One region of the Paenibacillus sp. TY11 genome, then DNA from elsewhere that is predicted to be linked to it. Evidence: predicted binding sites of a transcription regulator. Region 1 holds the regulator's gene; each other region holds the start of a gene.
What was found. Region 1 encodes LexA, which represses DNA repair genes until DNA is damaged. Its sites were predicted from a motif close to CGAACATATGTTCG; they were not measured.

Region 1 (10,233 bases):
CTTCTTTCATCCAGTCCTGCAGTTCAGCGAGATTGTCAAACATCAGGTCAGGTTTCACTCCAACGGTACGCACATGCTCGTTCATATTAGCGCGGGTCGTCACGCCCGACAGGATCAGAGCTGTTTTACAACCTGCTGCTGCACCTGCCGCAATATCTGTAAGCATATTATCGCCCACAACGAGAGCTTCATCCGCCCTAATGTTTAAGCGGTTCAGCGCATAGTTCATCAATACGCTTGAAGGCTTGCCGATGACAATAGGCTTTACCTGTGAAGCCGCTTCAATTGCAGCTCCAATCGTACCTGCACCTGGCGTTAGCCCATCATGTGAAGGCAATTGGAGATCCGGGTTTGTCAAAATAAAAGTTGCTCCTTCCCGAATCCAACGCATGGCAGCGGCCAGCGCATCATATGTAAATTGACGATCTATCCCCTGTACCACATAATCAGGATGGTTCTCAACAAGCTGCAAACCGGCCCCTGTAAGTGCATCGCGTAATCCTGTTTCACCAATACAATATACACGAGCTCCAGGAGTTTGCTGTGCAACATATTGTGCAGCTGCTAACGCTGAAGTATATACTTCATGGCTGGCCGCTTCAATTCCCATACCAACCAAATGCTCGGCCACCGATTCGGGTGTGCGTGAAGCATTGTTTGTAACATAAGCATAAGGTATCTGATCTGTACGCAATCGGGATATGAACAGATCCGCACCCTTGATCATCCGATTTCCATGATAAAGTGTTCCATCCAGATCAATCAGTAACGATTTTATCGCAATCCCCTCCCCCACTTCAAATCCATTCATCATCACATTGAAAATTTTAATTCATCCCATGAATGATGTTCTCCCTCTTATTTAACCACCTTAATTATTCAGGTCATAAAATAATAATCGGCCATCTCCATTCATCTCATCTATCTTAAGTCAAAAATGCTTATGAAGTCCATGAATTGCTGGTAAACCGTCCAAAATAGCGCCATTCCTCGCTAAATGCTGTCGCTTTCACATGACATAAGCTCACTTCTTCGTCGAAATCCATCGAAGGTGCTACTTCTTCCAAGAAAATTTCCTGTATTTCCTGGCCATGCTCAAGAAACAAAATCCTTTAAATTCGATATATAGAAAGTCAAATATGACACGCTTCCATATGTGGTAGCACAAATTCATCCCACCCCACCGTGTGCCGCTCTCATCTCTTGTCGCATCCTGCGCTTTCCCGGAAAATAATTTCGGGTTAAAAACAAAGGCACCGGAGCAAGCCCCAGCACCCATGCACATATCTTCTTTCCAATCGTTTATTAACCGATATCGGGTACCGGTAACAACACATGCTGCTCCGCAAGCAATGAATTGGGAAATATGCTTCTCGCTTCTTCCAGCAACGGCTGAAGCTGCTCCTGATCTTTATACCTGGAACTAAAATGCGTCATGATTAACTGACCCGCACCTGCTGCTTTTGCAGCTTCCGCTGCCTGAAGCGCCGTACTATGATGATACTCGTACGCTGTATCCGCCAGCTCATGCAGAAAAGTGGCTTCATGAACGACGACAGTTGCATCTTGAGCCAGCACTACCGTATTCGGACAAGGTCTCGTATCTCCTAAAATAGTGATGGTACGCCCTTTTTTCGGTGAACCCAATACATCCTGGGGATGCAGAATAACTCCACCCTCTACCTCCACGCTTTCTCCACGCTTTAACTTACCGTATACCGGACCGGGTTTGATCCCATATCGCTCCAGCAGTTCTTGGTTGAGCTTACCGGGCTTATCCATCTCTACAATTCGGTAGCCATAGCTGTCGATTCGATGATCCAGCAAAGCTGATTCCACCCGAAATTGACCGTCATCAAACAGAACCCCACCCGTATGCTCCACAATATGTAGCTGGTAATTGATACGCGATTGGCTGATCCCTAAAGATAGTTCGATATATTGCTTGAGTCCAGGCGGTCCATATACCGTTAGTGGTGCCGTGCCCCCCTGATACGCCCTGCTCGACAACAGACCCGGCAGACCAAAAACATGATCCCCATGCAAATGGGTGATAAATATTTTTTCAAGTCTGCTTAGCTTGAGCGGCGAACGCAATACCTCCTGTTGAGTGCCTTCGCCGCAGTCGAACAACCACATGCTTCTTCGTTCTTCCAGCAAACGAAGTGCAATGGACGTTACATTTCGCTGAATCGTAGGCACCCCTGCATTTGTACCGAGAAAATAAAATTCCATGACATTAACCTTCTTCCTGCTGACCAGCAAAAAACCTCCGAAGCTCGGAGGGTATTTGCTATCCCATCTGATAAAGGTGTTAAACCTTTTCGACGTTAAAATACTGCGCCTGAGGGTGGCTGAACACCATGGCTGATACAGAAGCCTCCGGTTCCATCATAAACCCTTCCGTCAGCTCAACGCCAATATCCTCAGGTTTTAACAAGTGGAACAACGGCCCCTGATCCTCCAGATCCGGACATGCCGGATAGCCAAAGGATACTCGTATGCCTTGATATCTAGCACCGTGTCGCTGTTTCATCGTCATATCGGCAGGGTCCGGGAAACCCCAGCTATCCCTGATAATATGATGAAGCCGTTCCGCCAGCCCTTCTGCCACTTCGAGCGCCACCGCTTGAAGTGCATGAGAGCGCAGATAATCCCCCTTATCTTTCCACTGGGTAGATATCTGCTGAATGCCATGACCAGCTGTAACGACCATGAAACCTACATAGTCCATAACCCCGGATTCCACTGATTTCAAAAAATCAGCCAGACATAGATAAGGCTCTACCTGCTGACGTGGGAACGTAAATGTGTGCAGTACCTTGCTCACATCCGACGGATCATAGATCAGAATTTGGTCTCCTTGGGACTGCGCCGGAAAGAAACGATACATAGCATGTGCCTGAATAATTCCGTCTGTAACAGCTTCAAACATGATGCTGTCCACGGTTTCCTTCAACTGAATCGCTTTCGGATCTCCCGAAGCCAGCAGTTGCTCAACATTTCCTTTTAAACCAAGATGATGCCCCATCAGCATCTGCATATTCACATAAGGCAGAATATAATTCAGTGGATAGTTACGTAGTACATGGCGATCCGTATCCGGTGGAATATAGACGGGCAAATCCTGAGCAATGTTAGAGCGCACAGCCCGAGTAAGCTTAGGGAGCGGCTTGACTTCAACAACTGTTGCCGCTTCTGCCTCCCGTTCAGCCTCCATGTCCTCAGCCATTTTTTTGCGAGACTCAGGGTTCATAAGCTTATTGGCAATATCCAGGCCATCCATAGCATCTTTCGCATAGGCAACCAGACCATCATACTCAGGACGGATACGATTTTTAGTGAACTTACGCGTTAAAGCAGCTCCACCAACCATGATTGGAATATCAATATTCGCATTTTTCAAATCCTGTGCGGTTAGTACCATTTGTTGTGCTGATTTAACAAGCAGACCGGATAAGCCAATCATGTCGGCCTTTTCTTCACGATAAGCCTCAATAATACGTTCTGGTGGTACTTTTATACCCAGATTCACGATATGGTAACCATTGTTGGATAGAATAATCTCCACCAGATTCTTACCAATGTCATGCACATCACCTTTGACCGTAGCCAATAAAATCTTACCTTTTACCGAGGATTCATTCTTCTCCATGAACGGCTCTAAATAGGCTACTGACGCCTTCATCACTTCAGCGCTTTGCAGTACCTCTGCAACAATCAGTTCATTATTGTTAAACAGCCGTCCTACTTCTTCCATTCCCTTCATCAGCGGGCCGTTAATAATCTCCAGCGAAGAATATTTGACGAGCGCTTGCTCCAGATCCGGAATCAGTCCCTCCTTACTTCCCTCCACTACATAGGAAGCCAGTCGTTCTTCGAGCGAAAGGTTGGATATCTTTTCTTTTTTCTCCACTTTCTTGTTGCGGAAAGCTGCTACAAAAGCGGATAAAGTATCGTCATTTGTTCTATAGATCAAGTCTTCCGCAAGTTTCCGTTCATGCTCAGGAATGGATGCATAACGTTCAAGCTTCTCAGTGTTTACAATCGCATAGTCCAGACCTGCTTTGGTGCATTCATATAAATAGACGGAATTGAGCACTTCACGACCCGCCTCCGGCAAACCAAAGGAGACGTTACTGATGCCCAGGATGGTATGAACCCCGGGAAGCGCTTCTTTAATGATACGAATGCCCTCAATCGTTTCCTTAGCTGAACCGATATATTGCTCATCACCTGTTCCTACTGGGAATACGAGCGTATCAAAAATTAGATCCTCCGCCGCCAGACCGTAACGGTTCACCAACAGATCATAAGAACGTTTAGCTACCTCAAGCTTATCCTCACGCGAAATAGCCTGTCCACGTTCATCAATCGTTCCAACAACAACAGCCGCGCCGTATTTATGAATAAGAGGAGCCATTTTCTCAAATTTCTCTTCACCATCCTCCAAATTAATGGAGTTAATAATTGCCTTACCTTGCGAATATTGTAGTGCTTTATCAATGACTTTGATATCCGTGGTATCAATCACCAAAGGCACCTTTACCTTGTTCACAACCAGTTTCAAAAAAGCTTCCATATCCGTCATTTCATCGCGGTCAGGATCCTGCACACAAATATCAATGACATGTGCTCCGCTTTTTACCTGAGCGCGGGCAATTTCAGATGCCTCTTCATATTTTCCTTCCACGATCAAACGCTTGAATTTGCGGGAGCCCAAGACATTCGTTCGCTCACCAACCATATACGGACGATTGTCCTGTTCAATATATACAGGCTCAATACCTGATACAGCAGGAGGATGATGACCTACCAGCAGACGGGGCTCAAACTGCGCCATATGTTCACTCATAACCCGAATATGCTCAGGCGTGGTACCACAACAACCCCCTGCAATATTCAGCCAGCCTTTTTCAGCGAAAGCAGCCATTTTACGAGCTAATGAATCAGGAGATTCATGGTATTGACCATTTTCATCGGGTAAGCCCGCATTTGGATAACAGCTAATAGCTGCAGAGGACATTTCAGACAACGAGCGAATATGATCACGCATAAACTCTGGACCTGTGGCACAATTCAGCCCAATCGAGATTGGATGTAAGTGTTCCAGTGATATGGAAAAGGATTCGATATTTTGTCCGGCCAACGTCGTTCCCATGGGCTCAATCGTGCCTGAGATCATTAGCGGAAGCTCGATACCTGTCTGCTCAAAAGCCTGTCGAATTCCGATACTTCCAGCTTTGACGTTAAGCGTATCCTGTGATGTCTCCAATAGTAGAACATCCACCCCGCCTTCAATAAGCGCCAAGGCCTGCTCTTGATAGCTTTCAATCAACTCTGCAAATGTAACGCCACCTGTGACAGACAAGGTTTTCGTGGTTGGACCCATAGCTCCTACAACAAAACGGGGCTTGTCCGCGGTGCTATATTTATCCACTGCGTTTCGCGCCAGTTTGGCCGCCACCAGATTAATTTCACGGGCACGTTCTGGTATATCGTAATCCGCCAAAACGACGGATGTTGCTCCAAATGTATTCGTTTCAATCAGATCTGCCCCGGCCTTCAAGTATGCTTCATGAATCCCTTGAATGACATCCGGTCTCGTTAAGACCAGCATCTCGTTGCAGCCCTCCAGCTCTTCCCCACCAAAATCATCGGGCGAAAGGTCCTCCTGCTGAATCATGGTGCCCATGGCCCCATCAAGAAGGAGTATTCTTCGTTGTAACGCATCCTGTAAGCTAACTTTATCCAAAATTTCTTCACCCCCGCAAAACGTTAAATCCTAGTTTAGCAGAAACCGTATCATTTAGATAGATTGAAGTAAAAACATACGTTTTATGCAGGTTGTTCTTTGTATAAACGACTCATCTAATCCATTTTTGTAGTTTGTAGCATTATTGAACGTACTTAAACCCGTATCCTTTAGCTATAGCCATTGCAATATAAAATGTTGCAATCCTGTATTGTACAACGGTTCAAGACATGGTATTCTTTATACAATATTAATCCAAGTGGAAAAGAGGGATAAATACATGGCCGAAATCTTAATACGTAATACCAATGAACGAATTAGCGGTGAAGAACAAGTACGTGAATTTTTGGAGAGTCACGAGGTATTGTATGAACATTGGGATGCTTCCAAACTGTCCGGGGAGTTGCAAGAAAACTTCACCCTAACAGATGATCAAAAAGCCGCTGTTCTCAAAACATTTGAACCCGAAATCAAGGATTTAGCCGCACGTCGCGGATATAAAATATGGGACGTTATCACCTTATCTGAAGCAACGCCGAATCTGGACGAGCTGCTGGCCAAGTTTGAGCAAATTCACACCCACACCGAGGATGAAATCCGTGCCATTGTCGCTGGTCAAGGCATCTTCATCATTAAAGGCCCTGAAGAGATCGGCTATTTTAACGTAGAGCTTTCACCGGGGGACGTTATCTCCGTACCTGAAAATATACCTCACTTCTTCACTTTAATGGAGAATCAAAAGATCGTCGCAATCCGCTTGTTCATCGAAGAAAATGGCTGGATTGCCGAACCGTATGAAGATCCAACCTTCATTAAAGCATAATTACGAAATCATCCTTGTGTGAATAAAAAAACTCCCTCTGCTCTGTAACAATCGAGCGAAGGGAGTTTTCTTAATACTCGTTTCTAAAGACTATGGATTTCTTACTTTAACGATTGAATAATTCCGTCCAATTCAGACAGATGCTTGATTTCGAACTTGGGCTTGATCTCTGTGGTGTTGGTTTTAGCATTTCGGTTCACCCACACCGAGTGTACACCTGCTGCCAACGCTCCTTGAATATCAGTCGTCAGCTTATCTCCTACCATTAAAGCATGTTCAGGCTCAATACCAAGAAGCCCCAAAGCATGCTGGAATATAGACGGATCAGGCTTGCCTCGACCAAATGAACCTGAAATGACAACATGATCAAAGAAAGGAGCTAATTGAGGAACTCCATCCAGTTTCTCCTGTTGTAGATCAGGGGAGCCGTTTGTCAGCAATAACAGCTTGTATTGTCCCTTCAATTGTTCTAAAATCTCAAACGTTTCTTCATATACATGTGGACGCGCGCGTCTTTCCGAAGCAAATTGGGTAGCCAGCTTTTCCGCCAATTCCTCATTATCTATCCCCAGTTGCTGGAGCCCTCTGCGCCATGATTCCTTTCGATAAACAGGAGCCAACTGTTCCAATTGGCGGAATTCAGGCTGCTCACCTGCTGTAAAATTCGCCCACAATCCTTCAAACGGATTAATGCCGATCATTTGAGTAAAACTAAAGGTTTCATAGGACTCATACAAAGCGCGTGCTTCCTTGCGGACGGCTTCCTCCAGAGACTTCGGATCAACGCCTGCTTCACCGGAGCCTGTTTGGCACGCTGCATCAAATGCCTCTTCTACACTACGTTCATCCCACAGAAGGGTATCATCAAGATCAAACATTACCGCCTGAATCGTCATCTGAATTATCCACTCTCTTTCCACTATATATGTACGCCTGTTTGCTAGGTTACCTATTCGGATCATCATGTGTGTCCATATTAAGCAAGCGGCCGCAACATGTTATATATAACATCATGCGGCCTTACTTACAGAGCTACAGGCTAAATCAGTTATTTCTTGTCTATCTGTATCTGATTGGATAGCGCAAACTTTTCAAGTCGCTCTGCAATGGCATCCGTGTCATAGCGTCCCAGTGATTTTGTGAAAATAAAATTACCGCCCTTACCTTTTCTTTCAACGGTTACGTAACCCTTTTCAATCTTGATGGCTTTCATGTCCCCTGCCGTCATTGGACGTTCTCTGCCACCTTTCAGCATATAGAGAGTATCCTTTCCCACCTTCAAATAAGGACGACGGATAAAGAAGATAACAGCCAGCATCAAGTACAAGCCGAATACAAGCCAATCCATTCCTCGCATGCCGGTCTTAGTCAAAAAGTAACTCATGAGCATGTACAATACAGCAAGACCAGCCAGCATGATTGGCACAGTAATATTACGGCCACGGAAAATGTCCATTGCAGAACCTGCGCCGTTAATGGTTTGAATGCCTTGTTTTTTGCGCGATTTATTCAAATGTGCTGTGTTTTTGCGTACTTTTCTTTCAAATGATCGGGCCATCTCTCAATTCCCTTCCCAGATATATTACATTAAACAATTGCCTCAAGGCTGATCTATATAGATACCGAGAAAGATACCTAAAAACGAAAGGTAAATTATGCAGGCTTGGCCGCTTTAACGACATTAATGCTTCAGCCCGCCATTTCCCTTCGACGTATCATCGTCCACAAATTCAATTGTTTCAAGCTGCTGCCGAAAATTACGGCGAATGTTACCTAAGTAAATTTCCCGAAGATTGGCGCGCTCTGTGGTCTCCGCTTCCGTCAATCCCTCGGATTTTGCTTTGCGCGCTAATTCATTAATGCGCTGTACCAAGCTGTCTATATCCAAATTGTGTCCCCTCCATAAAAGCAAAGATATAATACACTTTGACATGTAGAAAAGAGCTTGTCAAGGCTTCCGCATTACGCTCCCTGACAAGCTCTAATAGTCTGTAGATCAGAAGTGCGGAAGCTTGAGTACCTGACCTGCCTGCACACCCCGATCCTCCAAACCGTTAATCCGCACAATTCCTTCTATATATACCCGTGTATCCATTCGTTCCGGTTTATGATTCACGGCAATCTGCCACAATGTATCCCCAGGTTGTACGGTCAGTTTGGTCACTTCTTCCTTGGAAACTGAAGGAGCTGCGAAAACCGTAAGCACACCTGCCCCTGCAATCCAAGCGACAATCACTAGAATAAGAAGCTTAAGTAAAAAAGTATTAGTAATAATCTGTACAAAACGCACCCTACCCTCTTTTCGGGTCTCCTGTATATTTTCTAAATTCATCGGAAAAATACTTTGATAAGTACTATATTTCATCATTGGCCGTGTCCTCCAAACGTTTGTTCTTATGTTTTTCACAATATAACACGAACATTTGTTTTGTTCAATAGAAAAGAGAACAAAAGTTCGCAATTATTTTTAGGGATTATTTAGAACTTATGTTTGTACGAACGGAGGTTCTATGCTATAATTTTCCCAAACGTTACTAAATGGGGTTGATACGGTATGTCTAAGATTTCGAGCCGCCAGCAGGCCATTCTTGAATTTATCCGCAATGAAGTGCGTCTAAAGGGATACCCCCCTTCTGTACGCGAAATAGGCGAGGCTGTCGGATTGGCCTCCAGTTCTACGGTTCACGGTCATTTGGATCGTTTAGAGAAAAAAGGACTCATTCGCCGCGATCCTACCAAACCACGGGCTATTGAGTTACTCGGTCAAGACGAATCGGATAATAGCAACTTGATTAATTACTCCATTAGTCGTGTCCCCGTCGTCGGCAAAGTAACTGCTGGTCTTCCTATTACGGCGACAGAAAATATTGAAGATTACTTTCCTCTTCCCCAACACTTTGTTGGTGAGGATAAAATATTCATGTTATCTGTTGTAGGCGAAAGCATGATTGAAGCTGGTATTGCTAACGGAGACTATGTAATCGTACGTCAGCAGCAGACCGCCGATAACGGCGACATTGTTGTAGCTATGACAGATGAAGACGAAGCTACTGTTAAAACCTTCTACAAAGAAAAAGATCATATTCGCCTTCAACCTGAAAATCCAGCCTTTGAACCTCTTCGCCTGACACATGTCAGCATTTTGGGCAAGGTTGTAGGACTTTTCCGGGACTTCCACTGATTTCTCGTTTCTTCTTCCCCGTCATTCTATCCACTAATACAAAACCGGCTGCCTAGGGTAAGCCGGTTTTGTATTGTCATTATGTTTACTATGTATCTCACAACTATTCTTTCCTTTTCAGCAACCTATATTGTATCTACTATAAAAATCCGCCCCCTCATCTTAAATAATCCCCCACTGATCTTGATCTGCTGTACTGTTATTGGTGAAACAAATGGATCTTTCTTTGTTCTAGATAAATATGATATATTACTCATAGCCTCTATAGGAGGAATTAAATGAAAAAAAATATAATTTCAGCGTTTGTTGTGATATTTATCGCCATAAGCTGTGCAGTTCCAACAATGGATCATTTGTATGCAAAAGAGAAATCAAACATAACAACCTACGATCGTATTCAGTACATACAAATACTTATCCATTTCAGGTATTTAGAAAAGCAACTTGAAGCTACAATTTCCGAAAGAAATAATT
Region 2 (10,233 bases), on a different contig from region 1:
AATGCTTTTATTTTGCGTATTCTACCGCACGGGTCTCGCGAATGACGGTAACCTTGATATGACCCGGATAGTCCAGTTCATTCTCAATCGTTTTCGTAATATCGCGGGCCAGTCGGAATGCTTCCGCATCATCAATTTTCTCTGGCTGTACCATGACACGAACTTCGCGTCCGGCTTGAATCGCGTATGATTTTTCAACGCCTTCAAAAGATTCGGAGATGCGTTCCAGCTTCTCAAGACGACGGATGTACGTCTCTAGCGTTTCACGCCGCGCTCCCGGTCTTGCTGCTGACAGGGCATCTGCCGCCCCAACCAGCATGGCGATCACTGAAGTCGCTTCGCAGTCGCCGTGATGTGAAGCAATACTGTTGATGACGACCGGGTGTTCCTTGTACTTCTTCGCCAGTTCCACGCCAATTTCAACGTGTGATCCTTCCACTTCGTGATCTAGCGCCTTCCCGATGTCATGCAGCAAGCCTGCCCGTCTTGCCAGTACAACGTCCTCGCCCAGTTCCCCGGCCATCAGACCTGTCAAGTATGCAACTTCCATCGAGTGCTTCAATACGTTCTGTCCGTAACTCGTACGGAACTTGAGACGTCCCAAGATCTTAATCAAATCCGGATGCAAGCTATGCACACCCACCTCAAAGGTGGCTTGTTCACCATACTCACGGATTCGTTCGTCCACCTCTTTACGGGATTTTTCCACCATCTCTTCAATACGAGCCGGATGTATCCGACCGTCCGCTACGAGCTTCTCAAGCGCAGTACGCGCAATCTCTCTACGAATCGGATCAAATCCGGACAATATAACAGCTTCCGGCGTATCATCAATAATGAGGTCAATTCCTGTAAGGGTTTCAAGTGCACGGATATTACGGCCTTCACGCCCGATAATCCGGCCTTTCATTTCTTCGTTCGGCAACGTAACAACAGAAACCGTCGTTTCTGCTACATGATCTGCCGCACAACGTTGGATGGCCAGTGTGATGATTTCACGAGACTTTTTGTCCGCTTCTTCTTTGGCCTGTTGTTCAATTTCCTTAATCATCTGAGCTGTTTCATGACGAACTTCCTGTTCTACGTTGGTCAGAATAATACTTCTTGCATCCTCCATCGTCAGATTGGAAATACGCTCCAACTCAGTTACCTGGCTCTTGTAAATCAAATCAATTTGCTGCTGGGTTTCATCGATTCGTTTCTCTTTGTTGGCCACTTGTTCTTCTTTGCGTTCCAGCGATTCCAATTTTTTATCCAGCGATTCTTCTTTTTGCAGCAATCTTCGTTCCTGTCGTTGAATTTCATTGCGACGTTCACGAGTTTCTTTTTCAGCTTCGGCACGGATGCGATGGATTTCATCTTTCGCTTCCAATACCGTTTCCTTCTTCAGCGCTTCTGCCTCTTTTTTCGCGTTCTCCACGATTTGCGCGGCAGCTTCTTCCGCACTGGAGATCTTAGCTTCTGCAATAGATTTGCGAATAAAATAACCAATCCCGAACCCAAAGAATAACGCGGCTACAGCAACGAGAACGAACCAGATCGCAGTCATCATACTGTTCACCTCCCCGTTGGTTCCTCCAAGGCATTCCTTGGGACTTTTTGCAATTGTCACATTTACTTTGATCGTCAAACTAAGATAACGACACAAGGTCGTTTCATTTCATATGCACATGCTCTCACATGTACAATTCCGCCTGGCATAGCGGCATCACTTGTTATTTGGCGATGAGAACTCACCCATGGATTCCGCTTTTTTGGAAGGAAAAAGGGCGTTCCACAAGTATCGTTTCATATATATTTTATTATTTGACAAATGGCATTGTCAAGGGAATGCAAACATTAGTAGACTACCGTGCAGCTTTCCATGTAATAACCGGCTCATCCTGTCCGTTCATACTAGCCAAAGGTTCAGCAGCCGTTTGGCAACTATTCCTCCCACTGCAATAATTCCTCGTCATCGGAAGCCGCCTCATGCTCGGTCGCAGTAAGATGATTGACCACGCGGCGTGTCATATCCCCCGAATATCCGCGTCTCATGAGGAAAGGGAAGGTTTTCCTTTTTTTCTCCATTATATCACCACGTATCTGATTCCATTTCTTACGACCGACCATCAAAGCGCTCTCCCACTCCTCATTGTCGGTGATCTCACCTAACGCTTCCCCGATAGAGGCTTTAGAGATGCCCTTCTGACGAAGTTCTTGCCTAACCCACATCTTCCCCTTACGTTGGCTTGTTATGCGCTGCCTTGCCCACTGGCGGGCGTATAAATCATCATCCACGAGTTGCTCCCTTTGCAGTCGGACCAGTACTTCGTCAATAACAGACTGATCCAGTTCCTTTTGCACCAAACGCTGGGCAATTTCCTGACGTGTGCGAGGCTTTCGCCCCAAATAGCGAAGCGCAAGTACATAAGCCTGTTGCTTTTCATCTGCCAGAACGATGTCTTCCAGTTCTTTTTTGACGAATGACGTTCCTTTGAACATATTGTACTTGATCATTACATCTTCCAATACAGACAGTGAATACGGGCCAAAATGAATGATATACCTTCCACGTTTGCGTCCCTGTCCCTGCTCTACCCTAGTAATCATCAATTCCTCATGATCCGGAAAAAGAGAGATCCCTTGCTGCTTATTTTCTTCCGAAGTGTATTCATCTTCATCGTCCAACTGCAATATGTTTCCCTCACTTTGAAATTCACGAAAGCAGTCTCTGATCACCTGCTACGCAAAAGTTAGATTCCGCTGACAAAGCAGACTTTAATTGATGCAAAAATGCCCTGCACAACTGTGCAGGGCATCAGAATCATGCTATTCAAACGGACTGTGCCATAACCCTGGCTCCAGTACACACACCAGGATTCACCAAGCTTTATTCAAGCTCCAATAATTCCTGTTCTTCCTTGGCTTGCTGTGCCAACTCTTCTTCTGTAGGCGGAGCAACCGTTGTAATCAAATTGCTGGCCACCCGAATTTTTTGTTCGATTGTACTGGCAATGTTCGGATTTTCCTTCAAAAATTGCTTTGCATTCTCACGTCCCTGACCAAGGCGCTCACCTTCGTAGGAATACCAGGCTCCGCTCTTGTCGACAATGTCGTGCTCCGTACCGATATCAATCAAGCTACCTTCTTTGGAAATGCCTTCACCGTACATAATATCCACTTCAGCCTGACGGAAAGGAGGGGCAACTTTGTTTTTCACGACTTTAATACGTGTGCGGTTACCCACAATGTCGTTACCCATTTTCAAGCTTTCAATACGACGAACATCCAAACGTACCGTAGAGTAAAACTTCAAGGCACGTCCACCTGGTGTTGTTTCAGGGTTACCGAACATAACACCCACTTTTTCACGCAGCTGGTTAATAAAAATAGCAATGGTTTTCGATTTATTAATGGCTCCAGACAGCTTACGCAATGCCTGCGACATCAAACGTGCTTGAAGACCGACGTGGGAATCTCCCATTTCGCCTTCAATCTCTGCCTTCGGCACAAGTGCCGCTACGGAGTCAACAACTACAATGTCTACTGCTCCACTACGTACAAGGGCTTCCGCAATCTCAAGCGCCTGCTCTCCTGTATCTGGTTGCGATAGTAACAACTCATCAATATTGACACCCAGCTTGCTTGCATACGACGGATCAAGCGCATGCTCGGCGTCGATAAAGGCGGCTTGTCCGCCTGTTTTTTGCACCTCTGCGATAGCGTGAAGAGCTACTGTCGTTTTACCGGATGATTCCGGTCCGTATATTTCAATAACCCGGCCTCTTGGAAAGCCGCCCGTTCCTAACGCAATATCCAAAGCAATCGAACCACTGGGGATCGTTTCCACTTGCATGTGGGTAGACTCACCCAACTTCATAATGGAACCTTTACCAAATTGCTTTTCTATTTGACGGAGCGCCATATCCAGCGCAGCACGACGATCTGACAATAAACTCACATCCTTCATTATTTGTACTTTAATAATACCTTGTTTTGACACGCTTGCCAAGCATTTTTTCGAACATACATTCGTTTTTTTGTTCGCACAGCTCTCTTCTATAATTATACCTGTCTCTTAAAACAAAAAAAGAACCGCTAGCAAAAGGCTTTGCAACGGTTCTTCCGATAAGATGATTATATCATGAATATCTATCTAAAACAACTCTACGACCCACACTGTAATAGATAGTTAAGAGAGCTTCTCGTTCTCTACCAGTCTGCGCCACAATCTGTACAGGATTGCTTTGACTGATCGCAGACGGATTGTTTCACGGTTACCACTCAGTCTCAGCTCATGTACTTCCGTTTCCTTGTCGCGCTCAGCAATGCCAATATACACCAGACCGACTGGCTTCCGTTCGGAATATCCAGGTCCAGCTACACCAGTAACTGAAAGTCCAAAATCGCTGTCCATGATCATTCTCGCCTGCTCTGCAAGCACAAGGGCTACTTCCTCACTCACTGCACCTGGCGCATGATCCCCTTCCAAATAATCTTGAGGCACGTTGAGCAATTTCATCTTCATTTCATTGGAATAACACACGATGCCACCTTGAAACATAACAGCACTGCCCGGTATGGAAGTGATGTGTTCCATCAGCATTCCACCTGTACAGCTTTCCGCCGCACTCACAGTGAGTCCGCGTTTGACCATTAGATCTACGATAACCTTCTCCAGCGTAACATCCTCGCTTGCATACATATATTCGGAAAGTCGCTGCTGAATTTCTACTTCCGTAGCCGTCAGCTTAATTAAAGCTTCACTCTCGCTGGTCGCCTTGGTGGATATACGGATCGTGACTTCCCCTTCCTTGGCATAAGGAGCAATTGTGGGGTCCGTCTGGGATTGGATCAGATCTAACAATCGAGTTTCAAGAGCTGACTCACCGATCCCTGCGAATTTTAGCATTTTCGAATAGATCGGCATCTCCTCACCGCTCAATGCCTGCTGAAGCAACCAAGGCTTTGCATGGTTTGCAAACATGGGTTTAAGCTCCTTAGGCGGTCCAGGCAAAACTACATAAAATTTACCATCCTGTGCAATTGCGTCGCCCACAGCTAGCCCTGTCTCATTTTCAAGCGGAGTAGCGCCTTCAATAGAAAGCGCCTGCCGGCGGTTATTCTCGGTCATTTCTACCCCGCGGTTACGGAAAAACTGATCTAGCTTGTCCATTGCAAGACGATCTATGTGCAATTTTCTCCCAAGTACTGCCGCTATCGCATCTTTTGTCAAATCATCCTGAGTCGGTCCCAGACCGCCGGAAAACAAAATAATATCCGCACGCTTCTGAGCAAGTCGTACCGCTTCCTGAAGTCGATCCATGTTATCGCCGACTACAGTCTGAAAATATACATCGATTCCGATTGTAGCCAACTCTTGTGACAAATATTGAGCATTTGTGTTCACTATTTGTCCAAGCAATAACTCTGTTCCTACTGCAATTATTTCAGCTTTCATCTATTCTTCCTCCTGTACTGCGAATATTGTGGGAATTATGTAAAGAAACAGCAATAAGTTAGTTCCTATTGCTATTTCCATAAAATTTATCCTGTTAAACTTTGGAGGAGCTCAGCAAATGGATATTTTTTACAAAGTAATCAATACCCGAATAAATGGTGATCAACACAGCCGCCCATATCGCTATTAAATCGAACGGAATACCGAGAAAAACAAATGGGAAATTATTAATGAGCAGCGCTACAATAGCAACAATCTGGATGATTGTCTTTAATTTGCCCCAATTGCTTGCAGCAACCACAGAGCCATCCAGTAAGGCGATCTGACGCAGACCAGTAACCGCAAACTCACGGCTGACAATCACAACGACAATCCACGAATCGATTTTTCCCATTTCTACCAGGGAAACCAAAATAGCGGTTACCAAAAGCTTATCAGCAAGGGGGTCCAACAGCTTGCCCAAATTGGTGACCATATTATTTTTACGGGCCAAATATCCGTCAAGACCATCCGTGCTGGCTGCTACAAGGAAAATGATAGCCGCAATCAGCTGATTATACGGCAGCTTGAAAGCTCCGATCTCAATTGGCGGCGGATAAAAATCAAAGTCCACCAGCAAAGCCAGCATCATCACCGGGATAAGGCAAATCCGCGTTATTGTAATTCTGTTGGGTAAATTCACAACACACTCTCCCCTGATTATCGTACTTGATTACAAATGGCAGTTTTCGGATTGAATGCAATCCTATGTAAATCGCTTTCGACGAGCGCTATACACCTGGATAGTCTGCATTTTCGTTACAAGTATAATATGGCGCAAAACGCATGTCAAAATAACCTGCCGCACATCAAGCAACGTTTTTTCCTACAAAATGTATGAGGGAAAACGGCTTTATTTCATGTTTGTAAATTGAAGCTCCAATGGCAAATCAGCTTTACGCAGCAATTGAATAATCGCCTGTAAATCATCTCTATTTTTTCCAGTCACTCGGATTTGATCACCTTGAATCTGACTTTTAACTTTTAGCTTGGAGTCCCGAATAAGAATGTTAATTTTTTTGGCATTATCCTGATCAATCCCCTGCTTAAGTGAAAGCCGCTGACGCACTGAACCTAAAGAAGCTGGTTCCAATTTGCCATACTCCACATTTTTAAGGGATAGACCTCGTTTGGCCATTTTAGATTGCAAAATATCAATCACCGCATTCAGCTTGTATTCGTCTTCCGATGCAATCGTAAGAGCTTCCTTCTCAAGCTTGAGGCTACTTTTGCTCCCCTTGAAATCAAATCGTGTTTCAATTTCACGCTCCGTCTGATGAACCGCATTCGTTAACTCCTGCATATCCAATTTGGAGACGATATCAAATGAATTTTCTGAAGCCATCGTTTCACTTTCCTTTCCACAACAAAGTTCAATATCTAATTATAGGCTAGTCATTTACAAAAATCCAATAATCCGTTTACTAAAAAGGCGTTCTTGCCAGTTCTCCTGACAAAAACGCCTTTATTTTCATTTATGGTCAACATATTTAATTGTGGCTTCGTGTTGGATTTCGGAACATATCCAAAAGTCCAAGCACAATGTGAGCAAGACCAAAGCCCAGTATGCCATAGCCCCATGCATTCGGTGTCAGATAATAGCCCAGTAAACTGACAATTATACCGAGCCCAGTCACAATCCAGCTGACGGTCATAACGTATACACCTCACTTTGCGGAAAATGAAATGACTGCCTTTCCAAGAATTACAGTCATTAGTATTTCCTCGCACCAAGGCGCTTATTCACCATCAGTAGTTGTAGAATCTGTACCACTTTGCGCTGAATCCGTACTACTATCTGTCATAGAATCCGCAGGTGAACCCGTCACTCCGGCACTCGTTCCGGTCGAAGAAGCTTCTCCTTGCTGTATCAGTACGCGAGTAGTCGATTTATTATCGGTTATCGGTTGGCCGGCTACGGAAATATCTGTGGCAGAAGATCGTCCTGATTTGATATATAAACCTTCTGGACCGATATCGAAAGACATGGCATCTCCGCTTTTAGTCATACCGTAGCTCAGCTTTTCTCCACGGGAATTTTTTCCCTTGTACACCTCAAGCCAGCTTTCACCCGTAGCTTTAATATCAACCTTGACCGTGGCTCCCGTTGCACTGGAGACTTTGAAAATCGTCGTCTTGCCTTGCTTACCGTCCTGTGCCACAGTTACACCTTGTTGTGGCGTAGTCGTATCCGGCTGTTGGCCAGTATCTGGAGTAGTAGCATCCGTACTTCCCGTACCACCTGGCTGGGTTTGCCCGGTTTGTCCCGCATCAGGGGTCTGCCCGCCAGCACCATTTGGAGCCGTCGTTTGACCATTATTCGGCTGTGTCGTAGTTGTATCAGGAGTAGACGTGCTTGGTGTTGTGCTTGGTGTTGTAATCGGCGTTGTATTTTCTGCTGTTTTTGGAGTTGAAGGATTGTTGCTCACCCAATAAGCATAAATAACCCCAACAATGAGAACTAAAAAAAGCCACATTAACGCTGTAGGCAACCATTTAAGATTCCCAATGGTGGCGGGACGGCTGGAGCGTTTCTGTGTAACAGGCTCCATAACTGCTTCCGGCTCAGGTTCAGGCACATTGCTTTGATGCCCTTCCAGAATCTCATCGGGGTTCAACCCGACCGTTTCGGCGTATGTTTTAATAAAAGCTCTGACATAAAAGCTTCCCGGCAGCACTTTGTAATCGCCCGTCTCAATGGCTTCCAGATAACGTTTGCGTATCTTCGTCATTTCCTGAACATCGTCAAGGCTCAATCCTTTTTGCAGCCGGGCCTCCTTTAATTGCTGACCCAGTTCTGACATGTCATCATCTCCTTGTGTAATTACGCTTATTTAAAGATCTTCTGTATAACTGGCTGTAAAGGTATCATAAATAATTTCCTCAGCCGGATTATTGCGAAGTTCAATAATGATATTGAAATCGTCAAAGCTGTATCCCGATTCACGCACAAATACATCAGGATGCTCAATCACTTTGGTACTTGGCATGCTCATGATTTCCTGAAGCAGGTGATAATGTCTTTCATTTGATCGAATAGTACTCACAATGCCGTCAATAATAAACACATTGTTTGGGTTCATTTCTTCTTCAGAGAGCTGGCTGCGCACCGTCTGTCGTAGTAACGTCGAAGACACAAAAGTCCAACGCTTCATTGCGCATACGCTACTGGCAATAATGGATTCCGTCTTACCCACACGTGGCATCCCGCGAAGACCGATCACCTGATTGCCGTCCCTCTTTAATACTTCACCCAAAAAATCGACCAGCAACCCAAGCTCATCGCGTGTAAAGCGGAATGTTTTACGATCATCCGAATCCCGATCGATGTAACGACCGTGTCTTACTGCCAATATATCGACCAGTCTCGGAGCACGTAAGGCCGTGACTGTAATGTTGCTTGCTTTTTTTAACGTATCTCCAAGAATGCGTATCTTCTCGTCATCGTCCGTTTCGAGCAACATCCCCCGTCTTTCGCCTTCAACACCGTTGATCGTCAGTATATTAACCCCCAGAATACCAAGCATGGAAGCAATGTCCCCCAGCAGTCCGGGTCGATTTTTATGTATCTTGTACTCCATGTACCACTGTTTCGTTTCTTCCGTCACGTTAGCACCTCATTCACATTCAAACCGTCAACAATTCCAAATCAAAGCATTATTGTAACATAAAATAACATCAATCGACAAAACCAATTATTGAAAATCAAAAGGCTACATTGTGTTGTAAGCCTCAATCACGTTTATGATATATAAATTACAATGGAATTACAAGAACAGCTCTGTAACCATTACAGAAAAGCCCCCCAAAAGGGAGCTTTTCATGTTGGTTCCTACTTATACGTTGCTCTTGGCTAATTTGACCATTAGTCGGGCGATGGTGTGACGTTCGTCCTCATCGGCAACTCCCCACAGTTCTTTCAGTGCGCGGTTGGAGTGGTTGGCTGGATCGACCTTCTCATCCAGAAAATCACCGATTTCATAAGCAAGCTCTGAAATGGTATCCTGACTGATTCCCAACTTCTCCGCTTGCTCTACACGCTGACCGAGGAACTTTTTCCAAACATCAAAATTCTGAACAACTGTTGACATACTTAAATCCTCCTTAGATGATTCAGATTTAAAATCAACAGTTGTAATATGCTCTTCTCAGACGCTTACTATACTGGTGGATTCCTCCAAGCGCTGTTTTTTAAGTCACCCATCCCCCGTTAGGACTTATGATCTGGCCGTTAATATAACCTGACTCAGGAAGCGCGAGAAAATAAACTAGAGACGAAATTTCATCAGGCCGAGCCAACCGTCCGGCAGGGATTTCTTCTTCCAAACTGGTAATTTCGCCTTCATCCAAATGATCCAGCATCGAAGTATCCACTGCACCCGGAGCTACAGCATTCACTGTCACCCCGGAAGGTGCAACCTCTTGAGCCAGAGCTTTAGTGAAAGCGTTAATGCCTCCCTTGGTAGTGGAATACAATACCTCGCACGAAGCGCCACATATCCCCCACACGGATGAAACATTCACAATACGACCATAGCGTTGGGAAATCATATGTGGCATAAAAACCTGCGTACACAGAAAGGTTCCCTTAACATTCACGGCCATCACTTCGTCCCATTCCTCTTCCGAAACATCTGTCAGCAGCCCATAATGAGATAATCCGGCGTTGTTCACAAGAATATCCGGCTTCATCCCGTGATTATCCAGCTTTTCCCGCATGCGTTCAATCTGCTCCTTGCTCCGCAGATCCG
Region 3 (10,233 bases), on a different contig from region 1:
TTATTGGGAATGTGAACCCTATTTTTTTCTGTATAAGCGATAAGCCGAACAGGGATATTGAAAGAGGTATGTAAATGAAGAAATGGCTACTGGCCGCGGCTTATGTTTCGCTGCTCTGCATCGCGTTTATCTACAGATATGATTGGCTCGCCTGGGCGGACAAGCAAACCTCCTTCCCAGTTCTGCTACTGCTCGCATTTTTATTCGCGTTAATTCCGTTTGTGCCTTACAAGCTGATTATCGCTTCCATTGCTTATGCTGCAGGCGCCTGGCAAGGTGCTCTGATTTGCTGGCTTGGGACTACCTTGGCTGCGTTGGTCGTTTACGGTGCGGTACGTACCCTGTTACGTGACAAAGGACGAGCCTATTTGAAGCGTGTTCCCGCAATGGAGCGCTTCAATCGGATCATGGAGCAGGAGCCTTTTGCTGCTGTGCTGCTGGCTCGCCTGATTCCGGTCATCCCCCAGGCAGCTGTAAATGTATATGCTGGAGTAGCGGGGTTTCCGTTCTGGAGCTTTATGCTAGCTACAGCTATTGGCAAGCTTCCCGCAATTGCAGTGTATGCGTATGCAGGCGGCACCTTTGCAGAACATCCAATCACTGGCTTGCTCATTTTGCTGCTATATACTGCGCTGGTGACTGGCGGCTTTGTGCTCTACCGAAAAAGGCTTCAACGCGCCAACAGAACATAACGCGATGAGTTTGCCCCCGACTCTATAGGATGTTTCATTGCGGTTTTTGGGACACATGCAATTACGCTACCGATTGCTTTCTGACGTTTCGTTGGATTTTGCAAAAATCTCGTATATAATTTAATTGTAAGCTATTTAAATTACAACTAATTAAACATTCTCAGATTGGAGTGATAAATATGAGCACCAACAATCCGCACACGGTAGAAAAAGCAACTTTTGCAGGTGGCTGCTTCTGGTGCATGGTTTCCCCTTTTGAGGAATTACCCGGTATTTTGAAGGTTAGATCTGGATATACAGGGGGACATACCGAAAATCCTACCTATGAGGAGGTATGCTCTGAAACAACGGGGCATGTGGAAGCCGTACAGATTACATTTGATCCACAAGTTTTCCCGTATGAAAAACTGTTGGAGCTATTCTGGCAACAGATTGATCCGACGGATGAAGGTGGACAGTTCCACGATAGAGGTTCATCCTACCAAACGGCTATTTTCTATCATAATGATGAACAGCGCATCAAGGCAGAAGCTTCCAAAGGAGCTCTGGCTCAAAGTGGCCGCTTCGACAAGCCCATTACTACACCCATCTTGCCTGCGGCAACTTTTTATGAAGCTGAAGAATATCATCAGGACTATCATAAGAAGAACCCCGCTCATTACAAGCGCTACCGCAAAGGCTCGGGACGTGAAGATTTTATCGAGCAAAATTGGTCCGGCAAGATTGATAAATCCGATCTTAAGGATCGGCTGACGCCTATTCAATACGAAGTAACACAAAAAAATGCGACCGAGCGCCCTTTTCAAAATGAGTTTTGGGATCATGAGGGTGAAGGCATTTACGTAGATATCGTATCAGGAGAGCCTTTGTTCAGTTCACTCGACAAATATGATGCGGGTTGCGGTTGGCCCAGCTTTACCCGTCCGTTGCGCAGCTACAATGTTAAAGAAAAAACCGATCTCAGCCATTTTATGATCCGTACCGAGGTGCGAAGTCGTGAAGCAGACTCCCATTTAGGGCATGTATTCGATGACGGTCCAGGTCCAGATGGTCTGCGTTATTGCATCAATTCCGCCGCGCTCCGCTTTGTGCCTCAAGAAGACTTGGAACGTGAAGGATATGGAGCATATAAGTCATTATTTGAAAAATAAGTAGCTACAGTATCATTTGGGGCTGGCCCGGAGTCTATCTTTAATAGATGACCACGGACCAGCCTTTTTTTGATATGGCAGCACATCATTACTGAGGCTTACAATTTAACTCATAACCCATCCAAGCCAAATTGCTAAGGGTACCAGCAATAGCTGAGCTAATAAAGTACCTGCCAAACGCGAGATGATCATCCAGCCGTACATGCTGTTCATCCGGGTTAAGGGTAGCTCCCCTCGTAGCGTTTTTTCCGACAGAACCGCTAATCTTGGATCAATTAACAAGGTCAATAATACCGTTGCGACGCCATTGATTAGACCTGACGACATTGACATTGCCGTACCTTGAGCGGGCCACAGGAATGATGCATATAAGGCAGATACCACTCCTGTTGTATAAATTGCGGTAACAGTTATATTCAGGATAATCAGACGCTTGGGTATCGCCCCGCTAACCAATGAGGTAAGCATGGACCAGGTAGGGCGCTTTATGTAGTAGCCTGCATGCTTCCAGCGATTTCGCATCATTAAATGACGCATCAAAGCCGGAATAGATCCGGTATGCTCCAAATGGACAATCCATCTGGCTGACATGCGTACCACTGTTGGATACAGTAATATAGCAAGCATGGTTCCAACGGTTGCGGCCAGCAGTACCCCATGCATATACAGCTCCAGTCTAATATCCGTTCCGCCCACTTGTACTGCAGCTTTAGCCTGATCGACCATCCCTCCGAGTAAAGGTCCCTGCGCCATGTTGGAGGTGCGTGAAACCAACAGCAGCATTCCCGCAACGGTTAACGCCAATCCAATCCGACGCGCTCGCAAACCACCAAGCCGGAGAGCATAGGACAAGCTATCTGTAGTATGAATGATGATGGTTAGCAAAAAAACGAAACCCCAGGCAAGCAAATGCTTCACTCCTTTTTCTGGTATTCTGCACACCATTATACGCTTTTTCTCAAGATATATTTTACAATATATTCATTTCTTTGATTTCCGTTTGTTTAAGCCGATAACGGGTAATACATAATACATCATTTGCTATAAGGAGTGTGCAACTATGCCTTGGAACAAACATGATTACCCCCCATCCATGAAAAATCTGGAACCTCGTGTGCGAGAAAAAGCCGTTGATATTGCTAACGCTCTACTCCGTGACGGCTATGAAGAAGGACGCTCTATTGCGATTGCCACTTCTCAAGCTGAGGAATGGAACGTTAATCATCCAGCCGAACAAGATGAGAAGCAGTAAGAACATGAAAAGCAGTATTCAAGCAAAAATGGGCACGACCATCATTCCGCATAGAACGCCAACAGATTTCTGCCATTATTCATGACCGGAACGGCGCATTCATTCTACTTTAAAGCCTTCCTGACAGAGCCTCGATACAGCGAAAGGGTGTCACGTAAGAAGATTTCTCTCCTGACGTAACACCCTTTCCTTATTGACGAAGGCTGTGGACGACCGGCACTGTTTTGGCAACTACCTTTTTAGCGGGAATAGCCGTAGGCAGTACCTTTTTCACAGGTCGGTGCAGTTGGAACGTGGTCGTCCATGTAATTATTTTTCCGGCAAGCCACACAGCCAGTATTGTAAACATTGTTTCCTTCACAGGCAGATACAATAGCGATAATCCCAGTACGATGATGTCACTGACGATAAACACGTTGCCGATTTTCCATCCGCGCCACTCACTGATCAGAAGAGACAAAATATCATCGCCCCCGGTTGCTCCACCGAATCGCAGTACGATTCCGGCTCCCAAACCTGTAAGCACCCCACAAAGTAGAGCTGCTATCAGCAGATTTCCATGCAGATCTATAACCAGAGTTGAATACTTCTCAAATCCTGCATAAAACAGTGAAAAGGCGACAGCTCCGATTAACGCAAGCATCATAAATCTTTTGCCCTTCAGTACCCATGCCAGCAATATGACGGGAATATCAAGCAGCAGCATACTCCATGCTGGAGATATGCCAAACGCGTAATGTCCCAGCAGAGCTAAGCCTGCAAATCCGCCTTCTGACAAATGATTTTGAGCATTAATGTGATAGTACGTAAAAGCTAAAATGCATGTTCCGAGCAACATGACAGCAATCTGTCTCAGTGCTCCATTGTTCACGATAGATTCGTAAGTTTTCCTCATACAGGCTCCCTCGGTTTCTCGTAAGTTTGATGTGGATGAACCCACTCTTACGGAAGCTACCGGGTAAGATGTGCCTGGAGGACTTGGTCCTTCGCATGTACAATCCCCTCTTCCGCAGAGTTGGCTTTCGCAACTTGACGTTACTCCGCGGAAAAGCTAAGTATAAGACAGATCAAATCGTTTCCAAATCGTCCTTTGGGGAAGTATCCTTCGGGGACACATGGTATCCTGATCCTTTCTTTTGTGGAATAAAACTCCGACATTTCTGTGGTGCATATAAATCTATAATTTATTATACCACACCTTGCCACTTGCTAAACAGCTTACTTTTTTTGCTGCACCATATTTTATTTTATGTGTGAGCATGCTTTATTGTATGTGCGAATTAACGTATTATACCGAAGGTTTGGCGAATGCACATTTAATATAACCAAAGCGTATTTTATTTCCGTTTAGATCTATTTATCCACTTAATTTGGCGGTTCTACGCTGGTTGGCCATAAACACGCCTCCAAGTATAAGAACAAGCCCGGTCAGAACGTTCCAGCCGATATGCTCATTCAGAAGCAAAAAGCCCCATACGATGGCACTTACCGGTACAAAATACGTCACCGAAGAAGCAAATTCCGCACTTCCCCGCAAAATCATATAGTTGAACAAAATATATGCTACTCCTGATCCCAAAACTCCCAGTCCTATAAGGGAACCCAATACACCTGGAACAGAAACAATCGACAAATCAGGTCTCTCCACAATTGCCATCATAATGCCACCCCCTGTCGCCGCACCAAACAGTGTCGCAAAGGTAGCCTGATACATGGAAAGATTGGAGAGAAAACGTTTGGAAAGCTGCGTTCCAAATCCGTAGCAGAGAGTCGCAAGCAACATGCATCCAAAACCCACAGGATCAACAGAAATTATGGATGCAGGATTAATACCCAATAAAATAATGATCCCTACAAAAGCGAGACCCATTCCTAACCACTGCATTCGATGAAATATAGCCCCGAAAAAGACAAGCCCCACCAACATGGTCCATATTGGTGTGGTGGCATTCAATACAGAAGCCATGCTGCTAGCTATTCTGGTCTCGCTAAAACCGATCAATGTCCATGGTAAAACCATGTTGACCAAAGCTACCAGAATAACCGATTTCCACGGAATACTTTTGATTTTAAACGGTCTGCGCATAAGCAGCATTAATAAGACGATAAAAATAAGTCCAAAGCTGGATCGGAGAAATACAATGGTCCACGGCCCTACTTGATGTAGCAACAACACCTTGATAAACATAAACGAACCGCCCCAAATGAGGCTCAATAATAATAAAGCTGCATATAACGAACGTGACAATATGTATACCTTCTTTCTCCACTTTCTTAAGTTAAATAGTAGAGGCTGACCGCAATCAAAACGATCTCCCCTTTTATGTAAGTTTTTATCCATTAGCTTAACATAAACTCTGTTTGACTGTCATCGGCGATATACGCAAAAATTCTTTACACAATGGTACATCGGGATAGCGCTCCCTACCACTTTTCCAATAATTGATGATTGCTTTGGCAACAGAAAAATCCCTATGATGAGGTATAAATAGAACGTATGTTCTATATACTGATTATATATTGTATTTTTACTCCGAGTAAAGGAGATTTTTATGACAAACAAAAAGATACTGGACCACAAGAATAAAGCTCCTTTGCCTTCTGAAGAAGACGCAGGGCTGATCAAGATTTGTGTACTTCTAACTCTTGTGCTGGATGTGCTGGAACGAGACATTCGTATTTTGAATACTTCTCCTCTAAAAATGCCTGATTTGTATATTCGTAGCCTGACTGGAGTGCAACAGCGCGTAGCTGTTCAATTAGCAGAGACAAAGACGCGAATGAAAAGACAGGGGATTAAAATATACAGCGAAATCCGAAATCATGAAGGCGTAGAGGTTTTGTATGTATGCCGCGGCTATCAAAGGCGATTTTTCATGCTTTCGTCCTTTGCCCGCAGCGAAGTCCGGCGTAAACTGGGACACTATCTGGGAATTGATCTGACGCAAGATTATGCCCCCTTGTAGTATCAAATGTTCACCACCTTGAGCAGTCAAAAGGACACCAACCTTCAAAATGCTGCTGATTCGCTTATTCAGGGATCTGCTGCAGAGCCTATCGTATCTCTTCAAAAAAGGAGGGACCTGAAATATGAAAAAAAAAGAGCAGAGCGCTTGGAATGCTGACTCTACTCATTTTTATAACAGGCTGCTGGGATTAGGAAATTTGAAGGATGCCCGATTCACTCCTAAAGGCGTGTTGTGGCAAACCCTAAAAGTTGTAGACGATTCTCAAAACAATCAAGGGAAAAGTACCAATGAAATTCATTCAGGCACTGGCCATTCCATTCGACAAAGTGTATGGAAAAGTGTGGAATGAAATAAAGAGTACCCCAATGTCCGTTTTCATCCGCAGGTCACTGTAGACATTGTCGGGAACAGCATTTTAAACTAGGCCGTTTAGCTTTTAGGTTGATCAGGTATTGTTTCAGGATGAATAACTTCGTCAGATTTGGTTTTTGGAGTCTCACTCTGGCTTTCTGATTCAGAAGGAGTCTCCTGCTTGTTTTCAACAGAAGGTTGCGAAGTATCTGTTGATGGCAAATCTTTATTCTCATCAGGCATATCTATCTCTGTGTCTGTGTCAGGAACAATAGGAGCCGTTTCCTCTGGTGGAATCTTCTCTTGATCTTTTGCAGGCACTTCATCCTCTGGGATTTCTTTTTCTTTGATATCTGGTTCGGACGGAACCACTGGTCTAGCAGAACGAGAACGCGGAAGCTGTTCTCTCCCAACTTCGGTCGGCACGTATTTTTGATTAAACCAATCGGTCACGAGTTGACCCGATTGGCGGGAATAACGTCCTGGCAGCTTACCTGTAAGGCTAGAAACCGTAACTTTCACAACACCTTCCGGCTGTATAAAATGCTTATTCTTAAAAAGCTCAGGCTGGTCCTTGACCGTCTCATTCATGATCAGTGCCCACACCGACTGTGCTCTGGTATGGCCTTCTTGAGATAATGTATTAACCTGTTGGCGGTAACCAGCCCAGACGCCTAATGTAACGTCAGGGGTGTATCCCATAAACCATACATCACCAAAGTTTTGTGTCGTACCGGTTTTACCAGCGATATCAATGGTACCGTAGCTTTTAAAAGCATTTTTCAGACGTTTTCCAGTTCCTCTCGGATCTGATATAACGGTTTTGAGCATATCCGTCATCAAAAAGGCGGTTTGCTGCGAATATACACGCTTCGTCTGCGGTTTAAATTCATATACGATCTTGCCGTTGGCATCCGTAATTTTGCTGATCAGATGGGGTGTATTATATACACCCATATTAGGAATCGTTCCATATGCTGCGGTCAGTTCCTCGACGGATACCCCTTTGCTAAGTCCACCCAGAACCCCTGTCTGAGCTTGTTCATCCTGCGGCTGAATCGTCGTAATTCCAAGAGAACGCACAAAATTCCAAGCGTTTGGAATTTTAACTTCATATAAAAACAGCCTCAGTGCAGGGATATTGATTGACCGATTGAGTGCTTCACGGGCTGTCATAAGCCCCTCGTACCGTCTGTTATAATTTTTAGGAATATGATAACCTTTACGTCCATCTTTCAATATGATTTGCGAATCATCAATAAGACCGGCGGGCTGAGTGTAGCCCTTTTCCAATGCAGGTAAATAAGCAGCGATAGGCTTCATAGCAGAACCAGGCTGACGTGTCATTTGAGTTGCATAGTTCATTTGCTCGGTATTAAAATCCCTACCCTCGATCATACCGAGTATAGCCCCCGTTTTATGGTCAATCATGATTGCTGCAATCTGCTCTAATCCCTTCTTCTTACTGTATGGAGAAAAGTTTTGTGGATTGGCTGCAATCTGCCGCATATTGTTATAAATTTTCTTATTTATCGTTGTATAAATTCGATAGCCGGACCGTTGCAACTCTTCTCTCGTATTTCGAAGAAGCTCAGCATACTCAGGCTTGGAAATCTCGGCTGCCGTGAGATCCGGATTTTGCTGGAGCGCTAACAACTGGGCGGCCTCCCGCTCTGTCTCCAACATCAAATAAGGGAATGTGTTATAGCTTTTTTCGCGATGTGGCGCAAGAGTGGCTTTCACATCAAATTGAAGCGCCTCGTTATATTCGGATAGCGTGAGTTTACCTGTTGCCAGCATTCTTCCCAACACGAAACGTTGGCGCTCCATCGCTTTGTTGAAGCCTTCTTCATCAAAGTTCCCTTTTCCATCAAAGGCGGAATAAACAGATGGCAGTTGCGGAAGACCTGCCAAATAAGCCGCTTGAGCAATATGAAGCTTATGTAAATCACTTACATTGAAAATCCCTAGCGAAGCAGACTTGATTCCATACAAGTTGTAACCAGCGGAACCATTACCAAAAGGCATTTTGTTTAAGTAAGCCGTTAATATTTTATCCTTGCCCATAAAACGCTCCATACGCAATGCCAGCAGCATTTCCTTCACCTTGCGGCTGTCCGTCTTATCCAGACTGAGAAAAACCCTCCGGGCTACCTGCTGCGTCAGTGTGCTGCCGCCTGTTTGGCGGTTTTCATTCAAAAGCTTCTGTTTGACAGCACGAGCCGTCCCCTTTAGATCCACACCACGATGCTCATAAAATTGGCTGTCTTCCGTTGAAATGAGAGCATCCACAATGGACTGAGGGACATCCTTTAGATCAACGAGCTGTCGGTCCTCTTCCATGCGCATTCTTCCAACCGGAGTTACCTGATCATTAAAAAATACAAAGCTAGTCAGAGCGTTCTCATTTACCTTTTCATATATCAACTGACGTGATCGTACAGGTTCATCATGAACCAGTGCCGCTACATAACCGGATATAAGACCTCCGGCAAACAGCACCCCAAGTACACCCGCAAACGAGAACCACTTGATATTAATCAGCAATACTCTGCCAAAAATACGCCACCTACTGCGTTTTTGAGATGATGGTCGACGTTTTGGGTTCATAAAAATGGTTTTCTCCCCTCAATATTCATTCATTTCCACTTGTTTTTGTTCAAGATAATATGATACGCCATGTTAGGTTTCCCGTAAACTGTAATGTTCCAAAAAATACATTTGTATTAGGAACACGTGTTCTGTATATAATACTACTATAAGAGTATACATTCAAGAATATTTTGGAAGGACGATCAACACATATCAGGAGAGGAGGTTGGATTTTTGAAGGAACGTGGAAATAGAACCATATTTTTAGCGGACTGCCAGAGCTTTTATGCCAGCGTAGAGAAAGCAGATCACCCTGAATATAAAAACAAGCCGCTTGCGGTAGCCGGTGATCCTGCTCGCAGATCAGGCATTATTTTAGCCGCATGTCCTATCGCCAAACAATCCGGCGTATCTACAGCCGAGCGCCTCGGCGAAGCGCTTAAGAAGTGTCCTGAGCTCGTAATTGTCCGTCCCCGCATGAAATATTATATTGATGTTTCTTTGGCCATTACTAACATATACAAAGAATATACCGATCTAGTGGAAGTTTTTAGTATAGACGAGCAATTTTTAGATGTTTCCGGGAGTTTAGGAATATTTGGTAATCCTTTAATTATTGCAAAGGAAATTCAAGAAAAGGTTCTTTTACAGACCGGAGTTTGGGTCAGGATTGGGATTAGTTCAAACAAAATTCTGGCCAAAATCGCCACTGATATTTGGGCCAAAAAAAGCAAGAGCGGCATTTTTACGCTTCCCAAGCCAGATGTAGAACAATTGCTATGGCCGCAGCCGGTGAACAAAATGTTCGGCGTGGGCTCGCGCATGACGGCCCATTTCGCACGGCTTGGCATGACCACCATCGGAGATATCGCCAGAACACCGTTGCCGGAACTAAAGCGCAAATTCCGCGCCCATTTCGGCAAGCAGTCGGACATTCAGGCTGAAGTGATGTGGAAAACCGCCAACGGCCTGGACGACAGCCCCGTCGCTCCGTATACGTTCAGTACTCCTCAGAAGTCTATCGGCCATATGATGACCCTGCCCAAGGACTATCAGGAGCCGCACGAGGTGGAAACCATCCTGCTGGAGCTCACCGAGGAAGTATGCCGGGACAGTCGGCGCAAGGGATATATGGGATCTGTCGTGACCGTCGACTGCATGTGCAGCCCGTACGAGGCGCCGACCGGATTTTCACGACAGATGAAGCTGACCGATCCGACCAACAA

Region 2: a site for LexA is predicted at 4,004-4,017, ahead of recA (recombinase RecA). Genes of this name have one in related genera too.
Region 3: a site for LexA is predicted at 5,586-5,599, ahead of AC6EJC_RS03045 (YhjD family protein). Genes of this name have one in related genera too.

Annotation. Positions count from the first base shown of each region.
Region 1 is NZ_JCBAIQ010000006.1:72,929-83,161, reverse strand. It holds gene nucF (5' nucleotidase NucF) at 1-814, opposite strand, end outside; gene rnz (ribonuclease Z) at 1,306-2,235, opposite strand; gene metH (methionine synthase) at 2,315-5,755, opposite strand; gene AC6EJC_RS07980 (1,2-dihydroxy-3-keto-5-methylthiopentene dioxygenase) at 6,036-6,578, shown strand; gene AC6EJC_RS07975 (HAD family hydrolase) at 6,680-7,474, opposite strand; gene AC6EJC_RS07970 (hypothetical protein) at 7,627-8,136, opposite strand; gene AC6EJC_RS07965 (DUF896 domain-containing protein) at 8,260-8,466, opposite strand; gene AC6EJC_RS07960 (LysM peptidoglycan-binding domain-containing protein) at 8,575-8,943, opposite strand; gene lexA (transcriptional repressor LexA) at 9,133-9,759, shown strand; gene AC6EJC_RS07950 (hypothetical protein) at 10,038-10,233, shown strand, end outside.
Region 2 is NZ_JCBAIQ010000016.1:52,896-63,128, forward strand. It holds gene rny (ribonuclease Y) at 8-1,552, opposite strand; gene AC6EJC_RS17740 (regulatory protein RecX) at 1,927-2,676, opposite strand; gene recA (recombinase RecA) at 2,873-3,934, opposite strand; gene AC6EJC_RS17750 (competence/damage-inducible protein A) at 4,175-5,443, opposite strand; gene pgsA (CDP-diacylglycerol--glycerol-3-phosphate 3-phosphatidyltransferase) at 5,538-6,125, opposite strand; gene AC6EJC_RS17760 (YajQ family cyclic di-GMP-binding protein) at 6,336-6,827, opposite strand; gene AC6EJC_RS17765 (hypothetical protein) at 6,973-7,137, opposite strand; gene AC6EJC_RS17770 (RodZ domain-containing protein) at 7,222-8,286, opposite strand; gene AC6EJC_RS17775 (DUF3388 domain-containing protein) at 8,317-9,090, opposite strand; gene AC6EJC_RS17780 (DUF3243 domain-containing protein) at 9,319-9,573, opposite strand; gene ymfI (elongation factor P 5-aminopentanone reductase) at 9,674-10,233, opposite strand, start outside.
Region 3 is NZ_JCBAIQ010000002.1:175,329-185,561, forward strand. It holds gene AC6EJC_RS03015 (TVP38/TMEM64 family protein) at 75-692, shown strand; gene msrA (peptide-methionine (S)-S-oxide reductase MsrA) at 872-1,843, shown strand; gene AC6EJC_RS03025 (lipid II flippase Amj family protein) at 1,949-2,752, opposite strand; gene AC6EJC_RS03030 (DUF2188 domain-containing protein) at 2,904-3,095, shown strand; gene AC6EJC_RS03035 (YitT family protein) at 3,286-3,990, opposite strand; gene AC6EJC_RS03040 (DMT family transporter) at 4,453-5,343, opposite strand; gene AC6EJC_RS03045 (YhjD family protein) at 5,648-6,061, shown strand; gene AC6EJC_RS03050 (hypothetical protein) at 6,186-6,413, shown strand; gene AC6EJC_RS03055 (transglycosylase domain-containing protein) at 6,494-9,025, opposite strand; gene AC6EJC_RS03060 (DNA polymerase IV) at 9,242-10,233, shown strand, end outside.